One region of the Lactiplantibacillus kimchii genome, then DNA from elsewhere that is predicted to be linked to it. Evidence: predicted binding sites of a transcription regulator. Region 1 holds the regulator's gene; each other region holds the start of a gene.

Region 1 (4,219 bases):
GGGCCTAAGAACATGAAAGAACCGATGGGACGACTTGGATCTTTCAAGCCGCTCCGGGCCCGCCGAATAGCACGAGCCACTGCTGAAACCGCTTCTGGTTGTCCAACAACTCGTTGATGCAGGATTTTTTCAAGGTTAACCAACCGTTCACTTTCAGTCTTTTGTAACTGTGTCAACGGCACGCCAGTCCATTCAGCCACCACTTGGGCAATATCTTCACCCGTCACTTGTAACTGATACTTTTGAGCTGTGCCATCAGCAACCTCAGCCTGTTGATCAGCGGCTAAAGTCGCTAACCGTTGTTTTAATTTCATTTCACGTTTCCGAATATCGGCCGCTTGTTCAAAGTCTTGATCTTCAATCGCGGCTTCTTTAGCTTGTCGAAGTTGCGTCAACTTATCTTGATTTTTAGATAACTTAGTTGGTTGATCCATTTGGTCAATCCGCACTTTAGCGGCGGCTTCATCCATTAAATCAATCGCCTTATCCGGTAGGAATCGATCGCTAATGTAGCGATTCGAAAGCTTGACTGCTTGTTCTACCGCTTCATCGGTAATCATGACATGATGATGATCTTCATAGCGTGGCCGTAACCCACTTAAGATTTCAACAGCTTCAGCTGGCGTTGGTTCATTGACCATCACGGTCGCAAAACGCCGTTCTAAGGCTGCATCTGATTCAATATACTTTTGATATTCATTTAAAGTTGTGGCCCCAATGGTTTGAAGTTCACCACGAGCTAAGGCGGGTTTTAAGATGTTAGAAGCATCAATCGCCCCTTCAGCACCACCGGCCCCAATTAAGGTATGCAATTCGTCAATAAATAAAATAACATGCCCATCATTGTAAATTTCGTCGATAACTTTTTTCAAGCGATCTTCAAATTCGCCACGATATTTGGTTCCCGCTACTAATGAGCCCATATCAAGCATCATTAGGCGTTTATCGGCCATATCACTCGGCACATCACCTGCAATAATCTTTTGCGCCAGACCTTCAGCAATCGCGGTTTTACCAACCCCAGGTTCACCAATTAGCACAGGGTTGTTTTTTGTCCGTCGTGACAAGATTTGAATGACCCGTTTGACTTCTTTGGAACGGCCAACGACTGGATCCATTTCTTGTTCACTCGCTAATTGCGTTAAGTCACGCGCTAAGGAATCCAAGGTTGGCGTCCCTTCCGTGGATTTGGCGTTTCGCGTTTGCGCATTAGCTTTACGCTTACCCATGGCATCACTGACACCGAGCTTACGTAAGACCACTTTGCGGGTCTGACCTAAATCAAGATTTAAGTTCATTAAAATTCGCGAGGACAAGATACTTTCATCAGAGAGCATCGCTAATAATAGATGTTCGGTGCCAATCTTATTAGCGCCAAGCCGCTTAGCTTCGTCACCGGCAACTGATAAAATCTCTTTAGCTTTTGGTGAATAGGGTAAATAGGTGTCTTTACCAACATTGCTTAAAGTCCCATAGCCAGTAAACCGTTCGATTTCTTCACGGATATCATCCTCAGTCACGGAATATTGTTGCAAGACCTTGTTAGCAATCCCATTTTTCTCGATGGCCAACGCTAATAATAGATGTTCCGTACCAACTGCTTGATGTTTAAAATACTTAGCCTGCTCTTGCGCTAAGACTAAGACACTTTTGGCACTCGGGGTAAATAGGTTATCCATTGCGATTCCTCGCTTTCTTTAACTTTCATAACGTAGATGATTTAAAATACCAATAATAATTCGCGCCCGTAAGCTATTTTCTAAATCATGATCGTCCACCTTTAAGGTATTCCGATCAGTAGCAACTAGAATTAATTGGGCTTCGCGACGATTTAACACGTCGTCTTCATAAAGACTTTGGACGACCGCGTAGGCGTCACGTTGCGTAATGGAATCCCCAATCACTTGAATCAGGGTGTCCAAAACGTCTGCATCATCGACTAAATTAACCTTTTCAATGCGAATATACCCGCCACCGCCACGTTTACTTTCAACCAAGTAACCATTTTGAATGGTAAAACGAGTCTTAATCACATAATTAATCTGGGAGGGAACCACGTTAAACAAATCCGCAATTTCTGACCGTCGAATTTCAACATGCGCCGCGTCCGCCAAAACACTTTTTAAATATTTTTCAATGATATCGGAGATATTTTGACTTTGCATTAGCTTCACCCTTTACATTATCTTTGACTAATATTGACTTTCATTATACGAGGATAATATGAAATTGCAAAGAATTTTACCTAAAGCGCGGCCGCATCGGTTCCCTACGGTTGTTACAGCATAGCACGCCCACCAGTCGCTTTCAATTGATTCGACCGGTCAATAATACCTAGTTGACAGCACAAAAAAGGATGAGCACAAAGTCTCATCCTTTAAGGGAACGCCAGCTCACTATGATTGACGCCTAACTAACTGGTCATTTTCGGTTAAATCTGATCGGGAAAACAGGATTTGAACCTGCGACCCCTACGTCCCGAACGTAGTGCTCTACCAAGCTGAGCTACTTCCCGTTAAAAAATTTAAATAAAAAGCCCTAGTTAAATTAACTAAGACTGTTTTAATCGATCGGGAAAACAGGATTCGAACCTGCGACCCCCTGGTCCCAAACCAGGTGCTCTACCAAGCTGAGCTATTTCCCGATAACTAATGCACCCAGTAGGAGTCGAACCTACAACCTTCTGATTCGTAGTCAGACACTCTATCCAATTGCGCTATGGGTGCAAATTAAAATGCCGAGGACCGGGATCGAACCGGTACGGTTATCACTAACCGCAGGATTTTAAGTCCTGTGCGTCTGCCAATTCCGCCACCCCGGCAAATTAAAAGCGGAAGACGGGATTCGAACCCGCGACCCCCACCATGGCAAGGTGATGTTCTACCACTGAACTACTTCCGCAAAATAAGTATTAAGTTGTAAATGCCGACTAGAGGATTCGAACCTCCGACCTCCTCATTACTAGTGAGATGCTCTGCCAACTGAGCTAAGTCGGCATATGCGGGTGAAGGGACTCGAACCCCCACGTCGTAAGACACTAGAACCTAAATCTAGCGCGTCTGCCAGTTCCGCCACACCCGCATGAAATTAATCATGCCTTGTTGTCGGTACAAGCAGTGCTTACCGGTACGCCATGACAACTATTTAACTTTATCATTCGGTTGAATAATTGTCAACATATTTTTAAATTTAATGGATAAATATACTTTTTAACGCATATTTTTCCGACAAGAAATATTATAGCACTCGTGATAAATCATGGGAACCCCTAATTTTAAAAAAAGTATTTTTCATCGGATTCAGCCGCCTTAATCACTGCGTCAATCGCACTTATACCGGCATTTGATGGCAAACAAAAAGACCGCAAAAATTGCGATCTTTTCAGTAGTTTTTATCTCTAAACACCTTAATACGGTCTTAACGCAACTTAAGCTCGTGCTGTAATCTGCGTCTTACCATGCATATATGGCACTAATACATCAGGAATGGTGATTGAGCCATCCGCATTTTGATAATTTTCCATGATGGCTGCAACGGTGCGGCCAACTGCTAAGCCACTCCCATTCAACGTATGAACAAATTGAAGCTTACCCTCGTCATCACGATATTGAATGTGTGCCCGTCGTGCTTGGAAATCAGTACAATTAGAACAACTTGAAATTTCACGATACTTACTTTGTTCTGGGAACCAGACTTCCAAATCATGCGTCATGGCAGCCGTAAAGCTCATATCACCCGTTGTTAACGTAATGACATGGTAAGGCAAGCCTAGTTTCTTCAAAAGTGATTCTGCATTATTAGTTAGCTTTTCCAATTCGTCCCATGAATCTTCTGGTTTAGTGAACTTCACCATTTCAACTTTATTAAATTGATGTAGCCGAATTAACCCCTTCGTATCACGGCCAGCACTGCCGGCTTCTTCCCGGAAAGCTGGTGATAAGGCAGTGAAGTAAACTGGTAACTGTTCACTTGGAATAATTTCGTCACGATAGTAGTTCACTAATGGGACTTCGGCCGTTGGAATGAGGCTCAAATCCTGGGTCGTAATCCGAAAAGCATCATCTTTAAACTTCGGAAATTGGCCCGTGCCATACATCGATTCATCCGTCACCATATATGGCGGTAAGATTTCAGTGTAGCCTTCAGCTTCATGCTGATCCAAGAAAAAGTTATAAACGGCCCGTTCAAGTTTGGCACCATCGCCAACATAATATAAGAA
Region 2 (4,219 bases), 290 kb from region 1:
AGCTTCTTGGTAAATCACTTGTTCAATTTCACTGAGCCGCTCTTTGAACTGACTCCCCATGGCCTGCAATCGACTACTATCCACCGTAATCCCAGCAATTTCCATTTGTGCTAAGACCAAGGCCATTGGTTTTTCAATATCGTGGTATAACGGGGTTTGTTCATTTTCATCCAGCTTCTTTAAAAGGTCTGGTTTTAATGCCGCAATCGCCGCTAACTTCCGGGCTAAATGGCTAAAGAAAATATGATCATCTTCTGGAATCGCCCGTTTAACCCCTTTACCATAGACCGCTTCATCCGTTGGTAAATCAAGGTACCCGTGTTGTTCCGCCAAGTTGCCCAAGTCATTACTATTATCATTCGTATCAAGCAAGTATGAGACGAGTAATAAATCAAAGTCAACCGCCTTTAAGCTGAGTCCTAAGCGGTTCAATCCAACTATGGTCCGTTTCATATCAAAAACGTTCTTCTGAATCGTCGTGCTAGCCAATAGCTCAGCCAATTCCGGCTTGAGTAATAGCTCAACATCACGACTGATATACCACTGGTTGGCATGACCAATCGCAAAACCCGCAATCGCTGAGGTATGGTAATTGGCGGCAGGCAACTCTAAATAGAATTCCACATGGGTCTTAAATTGTGCTAATTCATTTAAATTAGCCGTTGTTAGTTCGGTGTACGCAATCGGCTTAGCCGGTTCATTGGTCGCAATTTTTAATTTTTTTAAGAAAGATTGAAAGTCCATCGCTTGATAGAACTCAGCCAATTGGTCAATATCTGGACCTGTATACGCTAAGTCAGCCAAGCCAACAGTAATCGGGGCATCTCGCTTGATAGTCGCTAAGACCTTGGCCCGTTCAGCTAACGCCTGGTCCTCAATCAGATGTTCTTTCATCTTGCTAGGCTTCATCGCAGCAACATTTTCGAAGACCCCTTCAAGGGACTCATATTGTTTCAATAATTTCAGGGCAGTTTTTTCACCGACTTTAGTGACACCCGGATAATTATCAGAAGTATCGCCGGTTAGCCCCTTCATATCAATGATTTGTGTCGGCGTAATGCCTAACTTTTCTTGCACATGTGCTGGCGTATAGCGTTCCACTTCAGAAACGCCTTTAACAGTGACCGCAACCGTGGTCTGATCCGTTGTTAATTGGGTCAAATCCCGATCACCAGTCACGATAGTGGTCGTATACCCCGCCTCGTCGGCAGCTTTCGACAACGTACCGATAATATCGTCGGCTTCAAAGTCTTTTAATTCATAATGTTGAATCCCATACGCATCCAACAATTTTTTAATGTATGGCATTTGTTCAGAAAATTCACTCGGCGTTTTCGCCCGGCCACTCTTGTAACCATCAAACATGCTCGTCCGAAATGTCGTTTTACCCGCATCAAAAGCAACCAACATATCCGTTGGTTCGACCGCTTTAATCATATGATCAAGCATCGTATTAAAGCCATAGATGGCCGTCGTGTGTAACCCATCGGCGTTTACAAACCGCTCAAGTTGATTGTGTAATGCGAAAAACGCTCGAAACGCCACGCTATTCCCATCAATCAATAATAATTTTTTTGCCATTACCGAATGCTCCTTTAAGTCGAACGATTTCTTTAATTGTACCAAATTATCGTGTCTAACGGGACTTTCACGATTAAAAAACGAGCGCCGAACAATTAAGTCAGCACTCGTTTACTAATAGACATTTAATAACGATTTAATCCCGGCTAGAGCCAGCAAAGATTTGAACGAAGTATAAGAACAAGTTAACAAAGTCCAAATAGAGTTGTAGCGCCCCGGTGACCGCTAATCCAGTTGAAGAAACTTGGTCGCCATATTTAAGGTACATATCACGCATCCGATTGGCATCCCACATGGATAGGCCGGCAAAGATTAAGACCCCAATGTAAGAAAAGACGTAACTAATCATGGCGCTTTGTAAGAACATGTTAACGACTGAAGCAACTAACAACCCAATCAAGGCCGCTATCAAGTGGGTCCCTAACTTAGACATGTCGCGCTTGCTAGTGGTCCCAATCACAGCCATGGTTGCAAAGACCGCCCCCGCAGCTACGAAAGCCCCAAAAATAGTGGCTTTGGTATAAAGTGCCAACGTAACGGACATTTCAACCCCAAAAACAACGGCAAATAGCATTAATAATGAAAAACTAATTGCCGGATTGCGGGTTGCATTGACTTGAATCCCACCAATCATTGCAAACATGCTGACCATGAAAATAATCAAGAAAATTAACGGATGTTGCCCAAAAGCAGCGTTAATTTGTGTCATGAAGACATTCATTGCCAAGTACACCGTCACTGCTGAAACTAAAACAGCTAACGTCATGTAACCATACATTTTAGTTAAAAAGCTCCGTAACCCGACTTGCGTGTTAATGGTGCTTGGTTGCTGATTATTTTGAAAATTATTCATAGAAATCCCTCTTTCGCCTAAAAATTTAACTGTTGATTCTTCAAAAGCCTAAGTTGAAGGTACTAATTGCCGTCGTCATCACGGGTCGTCACTCACTAATATCAGTCAGTGACCGACCTGACACTAGTTTTTCAATCTCATGACTGCGTCTTAATCTTTCAGACATTGCCAATCAGTCACCTCAACTTTCTTGACATCTAGTTTATCAGATTAGTCAAAGAAGGTAAAACAGTTAGGTCGGTGAAACGCTAAAAATTTTGTAAAGGTCAGTGCAATAATTAAGCGGCGTTTAGGTTTTAGCCCCAAACGCCGCTTTCTCACCGATTGAGATGGCGTCACCATCTCAGCAGCTTTGCTTATTAGCCAATCAATGCTTCATAAGCTTTTTCATATTTTTGAATATCGCCGGCGCCCATGAAGACCACGACGGCATCATGATACTGGGTTAAAGCAGTCATATCATCGACGGTCACAATTTCGCCACCATTAGGTAACTTAGCCGCCAAATCTTTGGATGACACATCCCCGCTCTTTTCACGCGCTGAACTAAAGATGTTCGTCAAAAAGACATGGTCTGCTTGGCTTAAACTCGTGGCAAATCCAGCCATGAGGGCCTTAGTCCGAGAGTAAGTATGTGGCTGAAAGACCGCTAAGATTTGCTTATCAGGATATTTTTGCCGGGCAGCGTCTAAAGTGGCTTTAATTTCTGATGGATGATGTGCATAATCATCAATCATCATCATATCGCCCACTTTTTTCTCGGAGAACCGACGCTTAACACCGCTAAAACTTAATAGTTCACGGCGAATTTCATCTAAATCAACTTTTTCAAAGTAAGCCACCGCGATCACGGCCGTGCTGTTCAAGACATTATGTTCCCCGAACAACGGAATCTCGAATTCACCTAGTGATTCACCATGATAGTTCACTTCAAAAGAGGACCCCTTCGTCGTCCGATTGATATTGACGGCTTGAAAATCATCACGATCCTTGGTGCCATAATAATAAATAGGGGTGTCCACGTCTAATTGCCGTAAGCTTTCATCGTCACCCCAGGCAAAGATACCTTTTTTAACTTGACTACCGAACTGTTTAAAGGCTGACTGAACATCCGCCAAATCATGATAATAATCCGGATGGTCAAAATCAACGTTGGTCATAATCGCGTAATCAGGTTGGTAAGCGACAAAGTGCCGCCGATATTCATCCGCTTCGAATACAAAGAAACGGGCATCAGGGGTCCCTTTTCCAGTCCCATCGCCAATCAAGTAACTGGTTGGCGCAATATTACTCAACACATGGGCTAATAACCCCGTGGTTGAGGTCTTACCATGTGTCCCGGCAACGCCAATACTCGTGTAACCAGCCATTAGTTTGCCTAAAAACTCATGATAGCGATAGACGGGCAACCCCATTGCCCGGGCTTTTTTAATTTCAGGATGGTCATCAGTGAAGGAATTCCCAGCAATAACTGTTAATCCCGCATGAATATTAGCCGCTGAAAATGGCAACATCTTAATTCCAGCCGCCGCTAATCCCTTTTGCGTAAACGTATATTGTTCAATATCAGAACCTTCAACTTGGAATCCCTTATCGTGCAAAATCAAAGCTAATGAACTCATACCGGAGCCCTTAATGCCTACAAAATAATAAACCGTTGCTTTATCCATTGTTATTAATCTCCCATATTTGTTATTCATTAATTAAACCATGAATTGTTAATTTTTAATTATGAGTTAGCTTGTAAGTTAGTTAAATCATCCGCCGTAAAATAAACATCTCGCG
Region 3 (4,219 bases), 180 kb from region 1:
AGGTGTGCGTCGTAATTATCACCGCAACAAAAAACGCGCCATTGGCCTTAACGGCTAATGACGCGTTTTTAACTAGCTTATTTAGTGGCTTTGGGTTCTTCCGCCGCCAATGTAATCTTACCATCTTCAACTTTGGCAACCATGTTTTTAACATCGCTGTGATCCAAGTAGAAGTCGGCAATCCGATCTTCAATCTGTTCTTGAATAACACGCCGTAATGGCCGTGCGCCCATTTGGGGGTTGTAGCCAAGATTGACTAGCTTTTCTTGCACTGGTTCAGTAACGTGGACATGTAAGTCCTGGTTGGCAAGCATGCCGTTGACATCATCAATCATCAAAGCTACAATCTTCATCAAGTTTTCCTTGGAAAGGGCATTGAATTGGATAATATCATCAAACCGGTTTAAGAATTCTGGCTTGAAGTATTGAGTTAAGCGGTCAATAATATCATGCGTCTTGCCTTGAGCAGCGGCACCGAAACCAACATTAGCTTCAGCATCGCCAGTCCCAGCGTTTGACGTCATAATGATAATGGTATCTTTGAAGCTGACCGTACGACCTTGTGAATCGGTCAAACGGCCATCATCTAAGATTTGTAAGAACATGTGCATGACATCCGGATGGGCTTTTTCAATTTCATCTAATAAAATCAAGCTATACGGATGACGCCGAACTTGTTCGGTTAATTGGCCGGCTTCTTCATAGCCAACATAGCCAGGTGGTGACCCGATCAGCTTCGCCACTGAATGGGGTTCCATATACTCACTCATGTCAAAGCGAATCATCGCATCCGCTGAACCAAAGAGTTCATTAGCAAGCTGTTTGGCTAGTTCAGTCTTACCAACCCCAGTAGGGCCGACAAACATGAAGGAGCCAATTGGCCGACCAGTGCCGTTCAAGCCGATTCGATTACGGCGAATAGCGCGAGAAACGGCTTCAACTGCTGGATTTTGACCAATTACGTTGGCCTCCAAATCAGCCGCTAAGGTCTTCATTTGAGCTTGTTCCTTCGCTTGTAGTTCGCCAACTGGAATATCGGTCTTTTCTTCGACGATTTGTTGCATATCAGCCACGGTGACTACTGCTGCATCAGCACTGTCAGCCTTAGCATTAGCGTCTGGTTTGGCCTTTTCTAACTTGGCCACTTGATCACGATAATAAGCTGCTTTTTCGTAATCTTCCTTTTTCAAGGCGTCTTGCTTTTGCTTTTCAGCGGCATCGATCTTTTCTTGAATGGTTTGAGGATCAACCGTCTTCAAGGTTAAGTTCTTACGTGAGCCAGCTTCATCGAGCAAGTCAATCGCTTTATCCGGTAAGAAACGATCTTGAATATACCGGTTAGATAGCTTGACCGCCGCAACGATTGCATCAGCGTTATAGGTCACGTGATGGTAGTCTTCATATTTCTTTTGAATCCCTTGTAAAATCTTGATGGATTCATCGACACTGGGTTCATCAACCGTTACTGGTTGGAACCGCCGGGCGAGGGCCGCATCTTTTTCGATGTCGCGGTATTCGTTTAAAGTCGTGGCCCCAACTAATTGGAAGTCACCACGGGCTAATGCTGGCTTCAAAACGTTACCGGCGTCCATGCCACCTTCAGCGTTACCGGCGCCCATAATTTCGTGGATTTCATCAATGAAAAGCACGATATTCGGATTAGCCTGAACCTCTTTCATGAGTTGTTGCATCCGTTGTTCAAATTGGCCCCGAATACCGGTGCCTTGAACGAGTGATGCCACGTCTAACCGAATAATTTCTTTATTTAATAGTTTTTGGGGAACTTGTCCTGAAACAATCTTCTGTGCGAGGCCTTCGACGACCGCCGTCTTACCAACCCCAGCTTCACCGATTAAGACCGGGTTGTTCTTTGTCCGCCGGTTTAAAATCTCAATGACGCGGTTGATTTCGTTATCCCGACCGATGACTGGATCGACTTTGCCTTGCTTGGCTTGTTCCGTCAAGTTGTAGCCGTATTGGCCGAGGAGGCCGCCGCCGTTATTGTTACCACGACGGTTACCACCATTAGTTGGCCCAGCTGGCTGCGTCGGCTGTTGCCGACTCGTCGTATCATCGGGGGTGACGCCACCGCCTTGCATTGCGCGGAAAATGTCGTCAAGACCGCCAAAACCAAATGGATCTTGTGCCATATCAGTACCTCCAACTCCGTTATTTGGATGCTGTTCCTGATTCTTTAGTAGTTGATAGCAATTCTGACAAAGATTAATTTGTCGCCGCTGACCGTTGACGTTCGTATATAAATGAATCGTCGCTTCGTTCTTATGGCAGTTGTCACAAAGCATTTTGCTGTCACACCTTTCATATCAGAAATATAACTAAATTTAGGTTCAATTTAGCTAAAGGTTCAAAAGCTGTTTGACCTTTGCTGACCTTTGACTATTAGTATAATGATTTTTAACCGTGATGCAACTCAAAAGTCTTGACGAGCAAGACCGGCTTGCAACCAGGCTTCGTAAGACTAATCAAGTCACTGCGCCAATCAATTTAATTATTTCTGAAGTCTTTTTACGTCCTAGTCAAAAGGCTTGTCATTCACAGAAATCAGTTGTATATTAAACTTCTGATTAGACGAGCCGTTGAACTAGCAACCTAATTATATTATAGTACAAACCGTTAGTTTTGCATGGCAAAAGCCCGTGTTAGGCTAGTCTAAGGCAGATAAATTGATCCCGATAACCGGGCTTGTAGAAGGGGGTAACTTAGTGGCACCAGATTTTGAACAGTTAATGGAAGACTTGCGGACGGGAAAACGAGAAAATTTTAGCGTTGATCCGGACGACTTTATGGCGTTTCATGATGCTTATATGGGTTATGAATATCGCAAACGAATCATTGGTATGGCGGAATTAGACGGCCATATTGTTTACCACTTTGACAAGGATGGTAAGGCTACCAATTAATCGCAATTGAATGAATGAAAGGGCTTGTATTTCAATTGGATAATTGCTATCATCAATACTAAGGGCTCTAGAGCAAATGTGTTGGCGGCAACTCGGTTTGACTCAGAACCAATTTAAATTTTACATCTTTGAAGGAGATCGAATAACTATGGAAAAGAAAGAATTTCACGTAATCGCAGATACAGGTATCCACGCACGTCCAGCTACTTTATTGGTACAATCAGCAAGTAAGTTCAACTCAGAAGTTACGTTGCAATATCAAGACAAGTCAGTTAACTTGAAGTCTATCATGGGTGTAATGTCACTCGGTGTTGGTAAAGATGCAGATGTTACGATTTCTGCTGAAGGTGCTGACGAAGCTGACGCAATTGCAGCTTTAACTGATACGATGAAGAAAGAAGGCTTATCTGAATAATGGCTGAAAAGGTACTAAAAGGAATTGCTGCCAGTGATGGGATTGCAATTGCTAAGGCCTATATGCTAGTTGATCCAGATTTGTCATTCGAAAAAACGACGGTTTCCGACTTTGATGCCGAAATCCAACGGTTACATGACGCTTTTGATGCTGCTAAAGCTGAGTTAAAAGTCATTAAGGACAAAGCAACTCAGAATTTAGGTGCCGAAGAAGCGGAAGTTTTTGAAGCTCATATCACAATTTTATCTGACCCCGAAATGTTAAGTCAAATTGAAGGTAAGATTAAGGATGATAAAGTCAATGCTGAAGAAGCTTTGAAGGAAGTTACTGATACTTTCATCGCCATGTTTGAAGCAATGACGGACAACGCATATATGCAAGAACGAGCTGGCGACATTCGCGATGTAACTAAGCGCGTGATGAGTCACTTGTTAGGGGTTACCCTACCAAGTCCTGCCTTAATCGATTCTGAAGTTATCGTAATTGCCCATGATTTAACGCCTAGTGACACGGCCCAACTTGATCGTAAGTTTGTCAAAGGGTTCATCACCGATATTGGTGGTCGGACAAGTCACTCTGCGATTATGTCACGGACGCTTGAAATTCCAGCCGTAGTAGGTTCTGAAACTGCAACGACTGAAATTAAAGCCGATACGACGGTTATCCTTGATGGGATTAACGGGGAAGCTTTAGTCGCCCCAACCGATGCTGAAATCAGTGACTATCAACAAAAAGCCAAAGATTTCGCTGCGCAAAAGGTTGAATGGGAGAAGCTTAAGAATGAAGCGACCGTTTCAAAAGACGGTAAGCATTTTGAATTAGCTTCTAACATTGGGACGCCAGACGATATGGATGGTGTCTTGGAAGCTGGTTCTGAAGCAGT
Region 4 (4,219 bases), 560 kb from region 1:
TGATAATATCATCCACCCGATTTAAAAATTCAGGTTTGAAGCGACTTTGAACCAACTGCATCACTTGGTCATGCGTTCCCGCAGCTAAGTGACCTTGATCATCCATACCAGCCAATAGTAATTCCGATCCCAGGTTCGACGTCATGATCAAAATCGTATTCTTAAAGTCAACCGTCCGTCCCTGACCATCCGTCAAACGCCCGTCATCTAACACTTGTAACAAGATGTTAAAGACATCGGGATGGGCCTTTTCGATTTCATCAAATAACACGATTGAATAAGGATTTCGACGTACCGCTTCAGTCAGTTGGCCACCTTCTTCATAACCAATATAGCCCGGTGCCGCACCCACTAATCGTGAGACAGACTCCTTCTCCATATATTCACTCATATCGATTCGAACCATATGATCATCAGCATCGAACAAATTCTCAGCTAGCGCTTTAGCTAACTCAGTCTTACCGACCCCGGTAGGACCTAAGAACATGAATGACCCTAGTGGTCGGTTAGGATCTTGTAGCCCCGCACGCGACCGTAAAACGGCATCCGCTACCGCGGTTACAGCGGTATCTTGACCAATGACCCGTTGATGTAAGTTATCAGCTAAATGCAACAGTTTTTCCCGTTCACCTGCCACTAACTTATTCACCGGAATCCCAGTCATCCGCGAAACCACATTAGCGACTTGGTCGGCCGTGACAGACTCTTCAACGAGCCAATCGGCATGGTGATCATCCGCTTCTAACTGTTGTAATTCCGCCGTTAGCTTCGGAATCGTGCCATGCTGCAAGCGAGCTGCGGCTTCCAAATCATACTGGCTTTCCGCATTTTCAAGGTCATGCTTTGCTTGGTCTAAAGCCGATTTTTTAGCGCTTAACGTTTGCAAACTCTTCTTTTCAGCCGTCCAACGTTCAGCCAAGGCCCGTTGTTTTTCTTGGGCACTAGCGAGTTCCTGTTTTAACTCACCCAAACGTTGCACCGAAGCCGCATCCGTTTCTTGTTTCAACGCCGCAGCTTCAACTTGTAATCGCATTAATTGCCGGTTAACCTGATCGAGTTCTGTCGGATTAGAATTCATTTCAACTCGAATTTCTGCTGAAGCTTCATCAATCAAATCGAGCGCTTTATCAGGTAAAAAGTGGTCGGTAATATACCGATCAGATAGCTTAGCTGCGGCCACTAGGGCATTATCATGAATTCGGACACCATGATGAATTTCGAACCGTTCTTTGAGTCCTCGTAAAATACTAATGGTATCTTCCACGGATGGTTCCGCAACTAAAACCCGTTGGAACCGCCGTTCAAGGGCTTTATCCTTTTCAAGATATTGCCGATACTCATCCAACGTCGTGGCCCCAATCAAATGCAATTCACCGCGGGCTAACATTGGCTTTAATAAGTTCCCCGCGTCCATGCTACCTTCCGTTTTACCGGCACCCACAATATTATGAATTTCATCAATAAACATAATAATCTGACCATCGCTCTTTTTAATTTCTTTAAGGACCGCTTTAAGTCGTTCTTCAAACTCACCACGATATTTGGCCCCAGCAATTAAGGCACCCATGTCTAAAGAAAATAGTGTTTTATCCTTTAAATTTTCCGGCACATCGCCACGGACGATTCGTTGCGCTAAGCCCTCGACAATCGCCGTCTTACCAACCCCAGGTTCACCAATTAAAACGGGATTATTTTTAGTTTTCCGTGATAGAATTCGAATCAAAGCCAAAATCTCTTCATCGCGCCCAATAACTGGGTCTTGATTCCCTTTCCGAGCAGCCTTAACTAAATCGACCCCATACTTCTCTAAAGCTTGATATTGATCTTCTTGATTTCGTGATGTCACCCGTTGGCCCCCACGAATCCGGTCCACGGCATTCTTAACCTGCCCAGCCGTAATCCCTTGTTTGATCAAATATTTTGTGAACTGATCACTAGTTTGAGCCATTAACGCGAGTACCACGGCATCAGTCGCTAAGAAGTCATCACCCAGTGTTTTACGTTTGGCATCAGCTGCCTGCATCAAGGTCGCTAAGCTGTTACTAAAACTCTGACCATATTGCACGTTACCACCACTGACCGTACTAATATCATCCAATTCACGATCTAATTCCGTTTGTAATTGTTCAAGATCTGCACCGGCTTCACTGAAAATCTGACGCACCAATTCACCTGGTTGCGTTAGGAATTTAAATAGATGTGGGACCCCAACTTCTTGATGATGCCGAGTTTGCGCAATTTGTTGGGCTTGTGCTAATGCTTGTTGTAAGCTTTCTGTTAGTTGTTCTGGATTCATAATTATCATAACCTCCCAAAATTCGGTTAGCAAAAAGGTAGCTAAAATAGCTACCAATTATTGTTTGACCTTTATTGACTATTAAATTATATAACGAATCGCATCACTTGCCAACTATTTAGCTTGCTGCGTATTATCGTGCACAATTTGTAGAATAACATCCACCGCTTGTGCCATAACTTGTTCTGAAACGTATTCAAAACGGCCATGCATGTTTTCACCACCAGCAAACAAATTCGGCGTCGGTAAGCCCATGAACGAGATTTTTGAGCCATCAGTCCCACCACGAACTGGATAAATAACCGGTTTAATCCCTAAGGTCTCCATCGCATGTTTAGCGAGGTCAACCACCGTCATATCCTTTTCAATCACTTCACGCATATTGTAATATTGGTCTTTCATCATGACTTTTAGATGATTAACGCCATATTGCGCATTGATTTGGTCAGCGGCCGCTTGGAACGTCTTTTTACGAGCTTCAAAAGTCGCGCGGTCATGATCACGAATAATATAGGTCATTTTTGCATTATCAACCGTTCCATCTAACGCCAACAGGTGGAAAAAGCCTTCCCGACCACTGGTTTTTTCGGGCACATCATGCGCGGGTAAAGCCTGCTGAAAGTCTACCGCTAATTGTAACGCATTCACCATAATTCCTTTGGCTTCACTGGGGTGCACATTAACGCCGGTGATTTGGACCTCAGCTTGAGCCGCGTTAAACGTTTCATATTCCAATTCACCTAAGGGCCCACCATCAACGGTGTAGGCATAGTCCGCATTAAAATCGGCAACATTAAAATGATCCGCACCAGTCCCAATTTCTTCATCCGGGCCAAATCCCAGCCGAATCGTGCCATGTTTAATTTCCGGATGAGCTAATAAGTATGCCGCTGCACTAATGATTTCAGCCACACCGGCCTTATCATCAGCGCCCAACAAAGTCGTCCCATCCGTCGTAATTAACGTCTGGCCAGCATAGTTTTTCAAGCTAGCAAAAACCTTTGGATCGAGCTCATAACCACTTTCACCGAGCTTAATAATAGATTTGCCATCATAGTTTTCAACGATTTGGGGAGTCACGTGTTCCGAATTAAAATCAGCTGTGTCGATATGCGAGATAAACCCCAATGTTTTCATTGGTTGCGTGCTGGTCGCGGGCAACGTTGCAAACACGTAGGCACTTTGTGGGTCCTGATGAACATCACTTAGCCCTAAAGCGGTTAACTTAGTCATTAATTGCGTTAAAAAAGCTGTCTCGCGTGGTGATGATGGGACCGTTTCAGACTGTTCATCTGACCGACTATTAATTTTTACAAACGTTAAAAAATCAGAAATCAACTGTGGATATTTTGCCATATGAATCTTCCTTTCGAGGTTTAAATAAAGGTAAACGGATCGGTATTAATTTTAGACGGGACAACTGCCAAAGCCCACTCATTTTCAAGCCGCCACTGGTCAAATAAGGCTGTTAACTTCGGAATACAAATACTTTCAATATGGTGACCGGGATCAACTACTGATAATCCTGCGGCCAACATATCATGGCCGGTATGATAATAAACATCACCAGTAACATAGACCTGCGCACCCTTTTGTAGTGCCTGCTGATAAAATTTACCCCCATCACCGCCTAAAACGGCCACGCGCTGAATCAATTGATCTGGTTGGTCACTTATGAGCCGTAATCCACCTAATTGAAAGACTTGCTTACACTTAAGGGCAAATTCAGCAACAGTCATTGGCTGAGCTAACTCACCAATGCGACCCATCGACGACGTTTGACCGCCAGTTAATAGCGGGAGCGCTTCGTAATCCCAAGTGCCCGGCGTCACAAATTGATTAATGCCAGCAACCGCCGTAGCTAAATCTGGCCGTGGTAAGTTCACGCTAAATTGTTCACCCGAATTCAACGCATACCGATTC

What was found. The regulator CtsR, encoded in region 1, represses protease genes until heat stress. The targets are predictions, from matches to a motif close to TTGGTCAAAAAAGGTCAAANA.
Region 2: C5Z26_RS01425 (Bax inhibitor-1/YccA family protein) is a predicted target of CtsR. The motif match lies at 2,645-2,665, and genes of this name have one in related genera.
Region 3: C5Z26_RS00805 (ATP-dependent Clp protease ATP-binding subunit) is a predicted target of CtsR. The motif match lies at 2,374-2,394, and genes of this name have one in related genera.
Region 4: clpB (ATP-dependent chaperone ClpB) is a predicted target of CtsR. The motif match lies at 2,358-2,378, and genes of this name have one in related genera.

The regions. Positions count from the first base shown of each region.
Region 1 covers NZ_CP027194.1:2,423,751-2,427,969, reverse strand. Annotated here, with positions in the region: gene C5Z26_RS11785 (ATP-dependent Clp protease ATP-binding subunit) at 1-1,679, opposite strand, end outside; gene C5Z26_RS11780 (CtsR family transcriptional regulator) at 1,698-2,165, opposite strand; tRNA gene C5Z26_RS11775 (tRNA-Pro) at 2,442-2,515, opposite strand; tRNA gene C5Z26_RS11770 (tRNA-Pro) at 2,571-2,644, opposite strand; tRNA gene C5Z26_RS11765 (tRNA-Arg) at 2,653-2,726, opposite strand; tRNA gene C5Z26_RS11760 (tRNA-Leu) at 2,736-2,821, opposite strand; tRNA gene C5Z26_RS11755 (tRNA-Gly) at 2,830-2,901, opposite strand; tRNA gene C5Z26_RS11750 (tRNA-Thr) at 2,924-2,996, opposite strand; tRNA gene C5Z26_RS11745 (tRNA-Leu) at 3,000-3,081, opposite strand; gene serS (serine--tRNA ligase) at 3,428-4,219, opposite strand, start outside.
Region 2 covers NZ_CP027194.1:267,900-272,118, reverse strand. Annotated here, with positions in the region: gene polA (DNA polymerase I) at 1-1,581, opposite strand, end outside; gene C5Z26_RS01425 (Bax inhibitor-1/YccA family protein) at 1,718-2,434, opposite strand; gene murC (UDP-N-acetylmuramate--L-alanine ligase) at 2,794-4,104, opposite strand; gene C5Z26_RS01415 (DNA translocase FtsK) at 4,164-4,219, opposite strand, start outside.
Region 3 covers NZ_CP027194.1:149,738-153,956, forward strand. Annotated here, with positions in the region: gene C5Z26_RS00805 (ATP-dependent Clp protease ATP-binding subunit) at 78-2,303, opposite strand; gene C5Z26_RS00810 (protein YkzS) at 2,724-2,921, shown strand; gene C5Z26_RS00815 (phosphocarrier protein HPr) at 3,070-3,336, shown strand; gene ptsP (phosphoenolpyruvate--protein phosphotransferase) at 3,336-4,219, shown strand, end outside.
Region 4 covers NZ_CP027194.1:533,751-537,969, forward strand. Annotated here, with positions in the region: gene clpB (ATP-dependent chaperone ClpB) at 1-2,296, opposite strand, end outside; gene pepT (peptidase T) at 2,411-3,652, opposite strand; gene C5Z26_RS02710 (Nif3-like dinuclear metal center hexameric protein) at 3,673-4,219, opposite strand, start outside.